Regions from separate parts of the Micromonospora sp. NPDC006431 genome, predicted to be linked through region 2. Evidence: riboswitches for the same ligand, from Rfam matches in the RefSeq annotation. Region 2 holds a riboswitch; the other holds the start of a gene.
What was found. A riboswitch is a leader RNA that binds a small molecule or an ion and turns the genes downstream of it on or off. The one in region 2 is predicted to bind cyclic di-AMP.
Positions count from the first base shown of each region.

Region 1 (5,831 bases), on a different contig from region 2:
TCAAATCTGTCGATCGGTTGTAACGTCTCCCCAACGTTTCAGCCACGGCGTGACACACCCCCGGTCGCGCCGCCAGAAAGAGGTGGCCCATGGGACTTCGTCCCAACCTGCTGACCCGGCGTACCGCCGGTGTCGCGTCGACGACGCTCGCGCTGCTGCTCAGCACCGCCGCAGTGGGCGTCGTCCCGGCAGCTTCGGCCTTCTCGGCCGCCCCGGCGGGCGGCTGCGTCGAGCCGGCCGACGTCCACTCGGACGCCCGGGTCAAGGCCGGCGCGCACGCCAAGCACGAGCCGAACGAGCTGACCGCTGCCCAGGTCCGTGAGCGGGAGGCGGACCTCGCCGCAGCCCTGGCCGAGCGGGCCCGGTTCCGGGCCGGCGCCGGGGCCGCACCCCTGGCAACCGTGACCATCCCGGTCGTGGTGCACGTCATCCAGCGGGACAGCACCCGCGCCGGCGGCAACATCCCGGATTCGATGATCACGCAGCAGATCAGCGTGCTCAACCAGGCCTACAGCGGCGCCACCGGCGGTGCGCCCACCGCCTTCAGTTTCCAGCTCCAGAAGATCAACCGGGTCACCAACCCGTCCTGGTACCCGATCATCTCGGGTTCCTCGGCTGAGCGGTCGATGAAGACCACCCTGCGCGAGGGCGGCAAGAACACGCTGAACATGTACCTCGGCGAACTCAGCGACGGCCTGCTCGGCTGGGCGACCTTCCCGAAGCGCAAGCTCGACAGCATGGACGGCGTGGTCGTGCTGAGCGAGTCGCTGCCGGGTGGCACCGCCACCAACTACAACCAGGGCGACACCGGCACCCACGAGATCGGCCACTGGCTGAACCTCTACCACACCTTCCAGGGCGGCTGCTCGGGCTCGGGCGACAGCGTGGACGACACCGCGGCCGAGGCCTCGCCGGCGTACCAGTGCCCGACCGGTCGGGACACCTGCACGGCGGCGGGCCTGGACCCGATCACCAACTTCATGGACTACACCTACGACTCGTGCATGTACCAGTTCACCCCGGGCCAGGCGAGCCGGATGCTGACCGCGTGGAACGCCTACCGCGCGGCGTAACCGCCGAGCACAGCGAACCGGTGCCGGCCTCGTCCTCGGACGGGGCCGGCACCGGTGTTCATACGGTCAGGCGGCCGGGCGGCGGGTGTCGAAGCCGTGGCGGCCGCGCCGCCCCTCGGGGACGGCCGGGGCACGCCGCGCGGGAGCGGTCGCCTGCGGGTCGAACCAGACCCGCACCTGCGGCCGGCCCGTGCCGAGGTGGGCCGCCTGGTCGCGCCGGGTCAGCATCGCCACGTCGACGGTGAACTCGAACAGCTGCCAGTCGACGTGCGGCGCGGCCCGGCCGATCCCGGCCACCCGGGCCACGGTCGCCGGGTCGGTCACCGGGTGGGCCCGGCCGGCGACGTACGCCTCGTCGTCGCTCTCCTCCGGCGGGAAGGAATGCAGCGCGTAGCGGCCGTCGCGTTCGAGGTCGCGACGCTTGGGCGAGTCGATGACGAAGCAGTAGAGCCCGTCGTCGGTGATGACCGGGGAGACCGGGTGGACCCGGGGGCCGCCGTCGGCGCGGACCGTGGCGAGGTAGCCGAAGCCCGGCCCGTACTGCTGCAGGAGAAGGCGGATCTCGTCGGCGAGTCGGGGCTCGTCGGCGGCGAATTCGGACCAGGAAGCCATGCGGACATTCTATCGAACACGTGTACGAAGATGTAGTCCGACACGCAGGTCGCCCGTACCGGTCGCTATGGTGTTCCGATGCTGCTCTCCGACCGCGACCTGGTCTCCGAGATCAAGGCGGGCGCACTCGCGCTGGAGCCCTTCGAGCCTACGCTGGTGCAGCCGTCCAGCATCGACGTACGCCTGGACCGGCTCTTCCGGGTCTTCAACAACCACCTCTACACGCACATCGACCCGTCGCAGCAGCAGGACGACCTGACCTCGATGGTGGAGGTACCCGAGGGCGAGCCGTTCGTGCTGCACCCGGGCGAGTTCGTGCTCGCCTCGACGCTCGAGGTGATCTCGCTGGGCGACCAGCTCGCCGGCCGACTCGAGGGCAAGTCCAGCCTGGGCCGGCTCGGGCTGCTCACCCACTCCACCGCCGGCTTCATCGACCCGGGCTTCTCCGGGCACGTCACGCTGGAACTCTCCAACGTGGCCAATCTGCCGATCACGCTCTGGCCCGGCATGAAGATCGGCCAGCTCTGCATCTTCCGACTCTCGTCGCCGGCCGAGCACCCGTACGGCTCGGCGGTCTACGGCTCGCGCTACCAGGGGCAGCGCGGGCCGACCCCGAGCCGGTCCTGGCAGAACTGGCGTACCTGGCCGACCCGCTGAGCACGACGCAGGGGCTCCCGCGACGCGGCAGCCCCTGCGTACCCGTCAGCCCGGGCGGCCGTAGCTGTTGATCTGGCCGTCGTCGACGCGTTTCATCGTGATCGGCTTGCCGGACTGGGAGGCGTGCACCACCCAGCCGCCGCCGACGTACATCCCGACGTGGTGCAGGTCGCTGTAGTAGAAGACCAGGTCACCGGGGCGTAGCTCGCCGCGGCTCACCCGCCGGGTGACGTCGTGCTGCTCGCGGGCGTTGTGCGGCAGGGAGACCCCGGCCTTGGCCCAGGCCGCCATGGTCAGGCCGGAGCAGTCGTAGTGGTCCGGGCCGGCGGCGCCCCAGACGTAGATCTTGCCGATCTGGGCGCAGGCGAACTTGACCGCGACACCGGCCGGGCCGCCCGGGTAGCCGGCGGGGCAGGGCGCGGGGCGCAGCGGTCCGCCGCCGCCGTTGCCGTACACCTTGAGCCGGAGCTTCTGGAGCCGGGCGATCTCGGCGTCGATCTGCTTCTTCTGGGCCGCGAGCTGAGCTTCGGTACGGGCCAGCTGGGCGACCATCGCGTCCAACGGCTTCTTCTTCGCGGCCAGCTGGTCGCGCAGCTCCATGACGGCCTGCACCTGCTCGTGCTGGTGGTGCGCGTAGCGGTCGAGCAGTTCGAGGCTGTTGACCACCTCGCTCGGCGACCGGCTGCCCAGCAGGGCGTTGACGGTGGAGAGGTTGTTGCCCTTGTACGCGTCGGCGGCCAGCCCGCTGACCTGCCCGAGGGCGGCGTCGACCTGGGCCTCGAGCGGGGCGATCTGCTTCTCCAGCGCGTCGGCCTGCTTGCGCCGGACGGCGAGCTGCCCGCGGGTGGAGTTGACCTGTTCGATGATCGGTTCGAGCTTGTTCCAGTCCTGGTCGATCTGGCGCTCGATCTCGGTGACCGACGGTTCGGCGTGGGCCGCCGTGGCGCCACCGGTCAGGACGACGGCGGTGCCGACCAGGGCGGCGAGGGCGGTGGTGAAGCGGGACCAGCGTGAACGCGGCGCAGCCGTCGACCGGTCGACCGACCGGTCCGACGGTGGCCGCGGGGCATGGTGTGCCACCGGGCTCCGTACTCCTTCTTCCTGACCGCCTACCGGGTTAGCTGACGGGTTCGGGCGGGAAGGGAGCCGCCCTACCGCATTGGCTGCGGATTCACCCCAGGTACCTGGGTCCCCGGCTCGCCTGGCGGCGACTCGGCGGTGTCGGACCGTCACCACCCGGGATGGACGGTGAACCTACCGGTCGACAACTGACCAGAGTAGGGACCGTCGTTATCAATCCGCAACCCGATCCGCCGTGACACTCCGTACGCAGATTCGGAAACCACCCGACCGTGAAGGTTTTTTACGCCCATCATCACCACCTGGAAAGGTATTGACCTGGGGCCATCTGCGGAGTGAGGGTGGGGACGCAGTCACCCCCATCCCTATCTGGAGGTTCGATGCACCTCTCAGCCCTGCCATCGCGCAGACGGATACTGCTGGCCGCCGCCGTCGCGGCGGCCACCGCTCTCGCGACCAGCGGTCCCACCGCGGCGGCGCCCCTCACCGCCGCCGGCACCATCGACAGCCCGGAGCGCCAGCAGCAGTACGCCGCCGCGGCGGCGGAGTACGGCGTGCCGCAGAGCGTCCTGCTGGGCGTCTCCTACCTGGAGTCCCGCTGGGACACCCACTCCAGCCAGCCCAGCACCAGCGGCGGCTACGGGCCGATGCACCTCACCGACGCGCAGCAGGTCGCCTCGGCCCCGTCCAGCGCACACGTGGACGAGAACGAGGACCCCCGCGGCGACGAGTCCCGCCCGCTCACCGTCGACCTGACCGCCGCCGCCGCGCCGGCCGGGGACACCCTGCCCCTGGCCTCGCTGCAGACCCTGGACACCGCCGCCGACCTCACCGGCGTGTCGAAGGAGGCGCTGCGCGACGACGCGGCGGCCAACATCCGCGGCGGTGCGGCGCTGCTGGCCTCGTACCAGCAGGACCTGGGCGGGCCGGTCGGCGCCGGCAGCGACCCGGCGGCCTGGTACGGCGCGGTGGCCCGGTACTCCGGCGCGGACACCGAGGACGCGGCGGCGGCCTTCGCCGACGAGGTGTACGACCAGATCGGCCAGGGCGCCACCCGGACCACCGACGACGGCCAGCGGGTGACCCTCACCGCCACCGCCGTCACGCCGGACCAGTCCGGGCTGCACAAGCTCGGCCTGCGCCGCGCCGAGCGGCCGGACGGCCTGGAGTGCCCAGTCCGCCTCGCCTGCGAGTGGATCCCCGCGCCGTACGGGGAGTACACGATCCCCGAGACGAACATCGTGGACTACGGCAACTACGACATCGGCAACCGGCCGGCCCAGCAGAAGCTCGAATACATCATCATCCACGACACCGAGGGCTACTTCGGCCCCAGTGTGGGCCTGGTGCAGGACGTGACCTACCTGGGCTGGCACTACACTCTGCGCTCGGTGGACGGGTACGTCGCTCAGCACATCAAGGCCAAGGACGTCGGCTGGCAGGCCGGCAACTGGTACGTCAACGCCAAGTCCATCGGCATCGAGCACGAGGGCTTCGCGGGCCACGGCACCTGGTACACCGAGGCCATGTACCGCGCCTCGGCCAAGCTGGTCCGACACCTGGCGCTGCGGTTCCAGATCCCGCTGGACCGGCAGCACATCCTCGGCCACGACAACGTCCCCGGCATCACCGCCGGGAATGTCGCCGGGATGCACTGGGACCCGGGCCCGTACTGGGACTGGTCGCACTACTTCGACCTGCTGAAGGCGCCGTTCCACTCGACCGGCACGCCGAACACCGGCCTGGTCACCATCGACCCGGACTTCGCGTCGAACAAGCCGGCCTTCTACGGCTGCAACCAGCAGCCGCCGGGTGTCCCGAAGCCGCCGCCGCCGGCCGAGCCCTGCCCGCTGCGGGGCTCCTCCTCGGTCATCCTGCGCACCGGCCCGAGCCTGGACGCGCCATTGGTCAACGACCTCGGCCTGCGCAAGGACGGCACGCCGAACACCATGTACATCAAGGATCACGGCGCCCGCGCCTCGGCCGGTCAGACGTACGCCCTCGCGGGCATCCAGGGCGACTGGACCGCGATCTGGTACCTCGGCCAGAAGGCCTGGTTCTACAACCCGACCTCGGCGCCGACGGCGAAGTGGGCGAACGGCTTCGTGGTGACCCCCAAGCCGGGCAAGACCAGCATCCCGGTATACGGACGGGCCTACCCCGAACGGGCCGCCTACCCGGCCACGATCCCGTACCAGGCCATCTCGCCGCTGCAGTACACCTTCCCGGCCGGTCAGCGGTACGCGGTCGGCGGCGTCCTGCCGGGCGAGTACTACCGGGCCGTCTCCTTCGACGGTTCGGCGCCGGGTGACCGGACGGTGGTCCGCGGCGAGAACAAGTACGTCCAGGTCCAGTTCGGCCACCGGGTGATGTACGTGAACCTCGACGACGTGCAGATCACGCCGGCGT
Region 1 covers NZ_JBIAHQ010000001.1:275,294-281,124, reverse strand. Annotated here, with positions in the region: gene ACFYM6_RS01370 (zinc metalloprotease) at 90-1,073, shown strand; gene ACFYM6_RS01365 (pyridoxamine 5'-phosphate oxidase family protein) at 1,140-1,685, opposite strand; gene dcd (dCTP deaminase) at 1,764-2,342, shown strand; gene ACFYM6_RS01355 (NlpC/P60 family protein) at 2,388-3,422, opposite strand; cyclic di-AMP (ydaO/yuaA leader) riboswitch at 3,435-3,570, opposite strand; gene ACFYM6_RS01350 (N-acetylmuramoyl-L-alanine amidase) at 3,803-5,831, shown strand, end outside.
Region 1: another riboswitch for cyclic di-AMP. It lies ahead of ACFYM6_RS01355 (NlpC/P60 family protein); the one in region 2 lies ahead of ACFYM6_RS05340 (coiled-coil domain-containing protein).

Region 2 (5,831 bases):
CGCGCTCGGCCGGGTGCCGGCCGCCGCGCTGGTCGGGGACCGGGACCGGCTCACCCCGCCGCCCTGTGCCGAGTCGATCGCCGCCGCGCTGCCCAGCACCGAGCTGACGGTGTGCCCGGGCGCCGGCCACATGCTGATGATGGAACGGCCCGACGAGGTGAACGCCGCCCTCGCGGCGGTGCTCGACCGGGCCCTGGCCCGGCCGGCCGAGCCGGCCGCCGAGCCGGTCGCTGAGCCGGTCGCTGAGCCGGTCGCTGAGCCGGTCGCTGAGCCGGTCGCTGAGCCGGTCGCTGAGCCGGTCGCGCCCGGCGGTGCCGGCCGCGCCCGGGAAGCGGCCTGACCCGTGGTGGGAACGCCCAGATAACGGGCAACCGGCACGCGCGGGTGCCGGGCACCGGCATGGCCGCGACAACGGCCGGGAGGGCGGCCCGTACCCTCATTCAGCCCGCCGTACCCGCCGCGTGACCACAGGAGCCCCCGCCGTGAGCGACCAGACGACCCTGGAACGGGAGATCGCCGTGGAGCAGCGGCATCTCGACCGGGTGTACGCCCGGCTGGCGGAGCTGCGCCGGTCGGCCGCCGACGCCGAGCGGGAGGGCTACCGGCTGGCCCGGGTCGGCAACTTCGGCGCGCTGGTGGAGCGGGACGCGATGGTCTTCCACGCCGCCCAGCGCCGGTACGTGCTGGACGCCGAGCACGAGGGGCTGGTCTTCGGCCGGCTGGACCTGCGTACCGGGCAGGTGCTGCACGTGGGACGGCTGGGCATCCGCGGGAAGAACGCCGAGACGCTGGTGGTGGACTGGCGGGCGCCGGCCGCCGCCGCCTTCTACCAGGCCACCCCGGCCGAGCCGATGGGCGTGGTCCGCCGGCGCACCATCCAGTCGTCGGCGGAGCAGGTCACCCGGATCGAGGACGACCTGCTGGACCCGGAGTCGGCGCCGCCGGACCTGGCGGTGGTCGGCGACGGCGCGCTGCTGGCCACCCTGTCCCGGGCCACCGGACGGGGCATGCGGGACATCGTCGCCACCATCCAGCGCGAGCAGGACGAGGCGATCCGCTCCCCCGGCTCGGGCGTCACGCTCGTCTCCGGCGGCCCGGGCACCGGGAAGACGGCGGTGGCGCTGCACCGTGCGGCGTACCTGCTCTACTCCGACCGGGCCCGGTACGCCGGCGGCGGGATCCTGGTGGTCGGCCCGTCCAGCGTGTTCGTCGAGTACATCGCCTCGGTGCTGCCCTCGCTCGGCGAGGAGACCGCCACCCTGCACTCGCTCGGCTCGCTCTTCCCCGGCATGTCGGCGACCCGTACCGATCCGCCCGAGGTGGCCGCGGTGAAGGGGTCGCTGCGGATGCGCCGGGTGCTGGAACGCGCGGTCCGGGACGCGGTGCCGGACTCCCCCACCGAGCTGCGCCTGCTCTACCAGGGCGAGCTGCTCCGCCTGACCAGGGACCAGCTGGACGCGATCCGGAACAAGGTGCTGCCCCGTGGCGCGCGCCGCAACGAGGTGCGCCGGGCCGGGTTCGACGGCGTCCTCGCCGCCCTGTACGCGCAGGCCCGCCGGCTGCGGATCGGCCGGCTGCCGGAGCAGCCCGCGTTCGAGGACGAGATCATCGACCGGCCGGAGTTCCGCGAGTTCCTGAAGGCCTGGTGGCCCCGGTTGCACCCCCGGCACGTGCTCGGCTGGCTGGCCCGCCCGGAGCGGCTGCGCCGGTACGCGGGCGGTGTCCTGTCCGGCGCCGAGATCCGGCTGCTCACCGAGGCGTACCGGACGCTGGACCGGGCCGGGCTGACCATCGCCGACATCGCCCTGCTGGACGAGCTGGACGCGCTGCTCGGCAAGCCGGTGCAGCGGGCGAAGCCGAAGCGCGACCCGTTCCAGCTCGCCGGGGGCGTCCGGGAGCTGAGCACGTTCGCCGACCGGCAGCGGGCGGCCCGGGCCGCGGCGCGCGAGCGCCCGGAGGACTACCGCGACTACGCCCACGTGGTGGTCGACGAGGCGCAGGACGTCTCCCCGATGCAGTGGCGGATGATCGGCCGGCGGGGCCGGCTGGCCTCGTGGACGGTGGTGGGTGACCCGGCGCAGACCGCCTGGACCGGCGACCCGGAGGAGCTGACCCGGGCCCGGGACCAGGCGCTGGGGCGGCGCCGCCGGTACCGGTACGAGCTGACCACCAACTACCGCAACTCGGCGGAGATCTTCGCAGTGGCGGCCGCGGAGATCCGCCGGCTCTACCCGGACCTGCCGCTGCCCACCGCGGTCCGCTCCACCGGCGTCGAGCCGGTCGAGCTGGCGGTGCCCCCCGCCGAGCTGGCGCCGGCCACCGTGGCGGCGGCGCGCGCCCTGCTGGCCGAGGTGGAGGGGACGGTCGGCGTGATCACGCCGGTGCCGCGCCGGGACGAGGTCGCCGGCTGGCTGGGCGAGCTGGGCGGCGGCCGGCTGCAGGTGGTGACCAGCCTCCAGGCCAAGGGCATGGAGTACGACGGCGTGGTGCTGGTGGCCCCGAGCGAGATCCGGGCCGATCCGGGGTCCGGCGTCCGCACGCTCTACGTGGCGCTCTCCCGGGCCACCCAGCGCCTCACCACCCTCGACCCGGTGGGCTGACGGCGGCTCCGGCGACGCCCATTCACTCGCACATATAGCGATGTGAGCATAGATTGGGTCGGGCCGGGGTGCGGAACGGAAGGGTGTGGGCGTGGGCGCAGGTCATGACCACAGCGGCACGGTCGCCAACGCCGCGCACCGCCACCGGGGCCGGCTCTGGGCCGCCTTCGGGCTGCTCAGCGCCCTGATGGTGGTCGAGGCGGCGACCGCCTTCGCGACCGGCTCGCTGGCCCTGCTCTCCGACGCCGGGCACATGTTCACCGACGTCCTCGGCATCGGCATGGCGCTGGCCGCGATCACCGCCACCCGGCGCGCCGAGACCGATCCGCAGCGCACCTTCGGGCTCTACCGGCTGGAGGTGCTGGCCGCCCTCGCCAACGCGGTGCTGCTCGGCGCGGTCGCCGCGTACGTGCTCGTCGAGGCCGTCCGCCGGTTCGGCGAGCCACCGGAGGTCCTCGCCGGGCCGATGCTCGCCGTGGCGGTGCTCGGCCTGCTCGCCAACCTGGTCGCGTTCGGGCTGCTGCGCAGCGGGGCGCAGGAGAGCATCAACCTGCGCGGGGCCTACCTGGAGGTGCTCGGCGACCTGCTCGGCTCGCTCGGCGTGATCGGCGCCGCCCTGGTCATCACGTTCACCGAGTGGTGGTGGGCGGACCCGCTGGTGGCCGTCGCGATCGGGCTGTTCATCCTGCCGCGCACCTGGCGGCTCGGCCGGGCCGCGGTCCGCATCCTGGTGCAGGCCGCCCCGGAACACCTGCAGGTGACCGCCGTGCACGACCGGCTGGCCGCGGTGCCCGGCGTCGCCGAGGTGCACGACCTGCACGTCTGGACGCTCACCTCCGGCATGGACGTGGCCTCGGCGCACCTGACCACCACCCCCGACGCCGAGGTGGGCGAGGTGCTCGCCGCCGCGCGGGCCGCGCTGCACGATGACTTCCGGATCGATCACGCCACGTTGCAGATCGAACCCGGGGCGTCACCCGGCGCGTGCGGATCCGTCGAGTGGTAATTGAGGACAACCTTAATTCCAAGTGGCTATTGTGCACTAGTGCCGGCTTATGCCCGATTCCCGTTCGCCGCCTACGGCGACGGGCCGGAACAGCGCCGGTAGGCTCGGTCGCGGCTTCCGCCGGGCGACGCCCAGCAGCGTCCGCGGTGGCCGTCGCCTAATCGCCACAGCACGGCGAGCCGGGGAACCACGTACCTGGGGTGCATCCGCGTCAGCGGTAGGGATCTTCCGTCCCGAACCCGTCAGCTAACCCGGTCGGCGGTTGACGGAAGGACACGTGAATGCCACCAGTGGCACCTGTACGAAGGACGGCCGCCCGGTTGGCGGCCCTGCTCGTCGCGGCGCTCGCCCTCGGCGTCGCGGCCACGCCGGTCTCCCCCGCCTCGGCGGCTCCCCCGACCGGCCTGCTCGCCGCCGCACCCGGCGACGACGAGGGCGGCACACCGGCGCTGCGCGCGCAGCTCGACGCGGCCAGCAAGGGCTGGCTGGAGGCGCGGACCGCGTTGAACCGGTCGGTGAGCCGGCAGCAGCAGCTCACCGCCCAGCTCAAGACGATCAACAGCGAGCTGGGTGTACGCGACGCCAAGGTCGGTGAGCTCGCCGGGTTGGCCTACCGGACCGGGCGGCTCGGCACCGCCGCGGCGCTGCTCGGCAGCAGCAACCCGGAGGGCTTCATGGACCGGGCGCTCACCCTGCAGCAGGTCGCCGCACACGAGGACCGGGCCCTGCGCGACCTGATCGACACCCGGGACCAGGCCACCCGCACCCAGAACGCGCTCAACGGCGAGATCCGGGAACATCGCAAGCAGGTCGCGATCATGGCCAAGCGCAAGGCACAGGCGGAACGCGCGCTGGAGGTGGCGAACAACCGAACCACCGGCACCGCCGGCGGCAGCGTGCAGGGCACGTCCCGGGCCAACGCCACCCCCGCGAAGCGCAACGCCGACGGTTCCTGGCCCGCGGAGTCGTGCAGCGTCAACGACCCGACGCCCGCCGACGGCTGCATCACCCCGCGCACGCTGCACGCGCTCCAGCAGGCCAAGGCGGCCGGGTTCACCCGGTACGTCTCCTGCTACCGGCCCAGCGGCTCGGGTGAGCATCCCAAGGGCCGGGCCTGCGACTTCGCCGCCCAGAAGAACGGCTTCGGCGGGGTGGCCACCGGCGGCGACAAGACGTACGGCAACAACCTGGCCGCGTACTTCATCCGCAATGCCGACCCGCTCGCCGTGCTCTACGTGATCTGGTACAAGCAGATCTGGCTGCCCAGCAGCGGGTGGAAGGCGTACAGCGGGGGCAACGGCGACCCGTCCAGCGACCACACCAACCACGTGCACCTGTCGGTGTACTGAGCCCGCGGTGGCCCGCCGCCCGGCGGGCCACCGTACGCCCACCGACGTACGCCGGATGTCGTCGCGCGGCCCACGACGCCGGGCCGGCGACGGCCGAGCATCGAGGGCATGAGCCGACTCTCGCCCACCACGCGCAAGGCACTGCTCACCCTGCACCTGGTCACCTCGCTGGGCTGGCTCGGCGCCGACCTGGTGCTGGTCACCCTCGGCATCGCCGGGCTGCGCGGCGCCGACCCGGAGGTGGTCTATCCGGCCGCCGGGCTGCTGGTCACATACCTCTTCGCGCCGCTGAGCGTGGCGGTCTGGCTGGTCGGGCTGGCGAGCGCGCTGCTCACCCCGTGGGGCCTGCTGCGCTGGCGCTGGGTGCTGGTGAAGTTCGCGATCACCACCGGGATGCTCGGCCTGGTCCTGCTGCTGCTCACCCCGACCGTGCGCGGGCTCGCCGAGCTGGGGCCCGAGCTCGCCACCCGGGACCGGCTGGACCTGGTCATCCCGCCGGCGGTCTCCAGCAGCCTGCTGATCCTGATGACCGTGCTGTCCACCTACAAGCCGTGGGGACGGCTGCGCCGCGCCACGTCGGCGACCCGGCGGCCGGCCGACGGCTCCAGCGACGGCTTCCGGTCGCGGCGCGGGGTCAGACCGGCCTTCATTCGGCCCGGAGCGCCGCCTGGCGGCGCGGAGGCCGAATCATGGCCGCCAGCCGAGCCGGAGTTGCCGCAAACCGCCGGGCGGCGGGCCTAGCCGGTAGGGTCGCCGCACCGGCTCAGTCGGCGTGCCCCTCGAGGGTCGCGCCGAGCCGGCTGGCCAGGCCGAGATGGGCCGCCCGGGCCTGCCGGAAGGCGTACCCGAACAGCGGCGCCGGGGCGGAGAGGGTGA
Region 2 covers NZ_JBIAHQ010000002.1:388,940-394,770, forward strand. Annotated here, with positions in the region: partial or broken gene ACFYM6_RS05325 (alpha/beta fold hydrolase) at 1-217, shown strand, start outside; gene ACFYM6_RS05330 (HelD family protein) at 483-2,600, shown strand; gene ACFYM6_RS05335 (cation diffusion facilitator family transporter) at 2,692-3,606, shown strand; cyclic di-AMP (ydaO/yuaA leader) riboswitch at 3,751-3,883, shown strand; gene ACFYM6_RS05340 (coiled-coil domain-containing protein) at 3,888-4,955, shown strand; gene ACFYM6_RS05345 (hypothetical protein) at 5,064-5,696, shown strand; gene ACFYM6_RS05350 (SRPBCC family protein) at 5,719-5,831, opposite strand, start outside.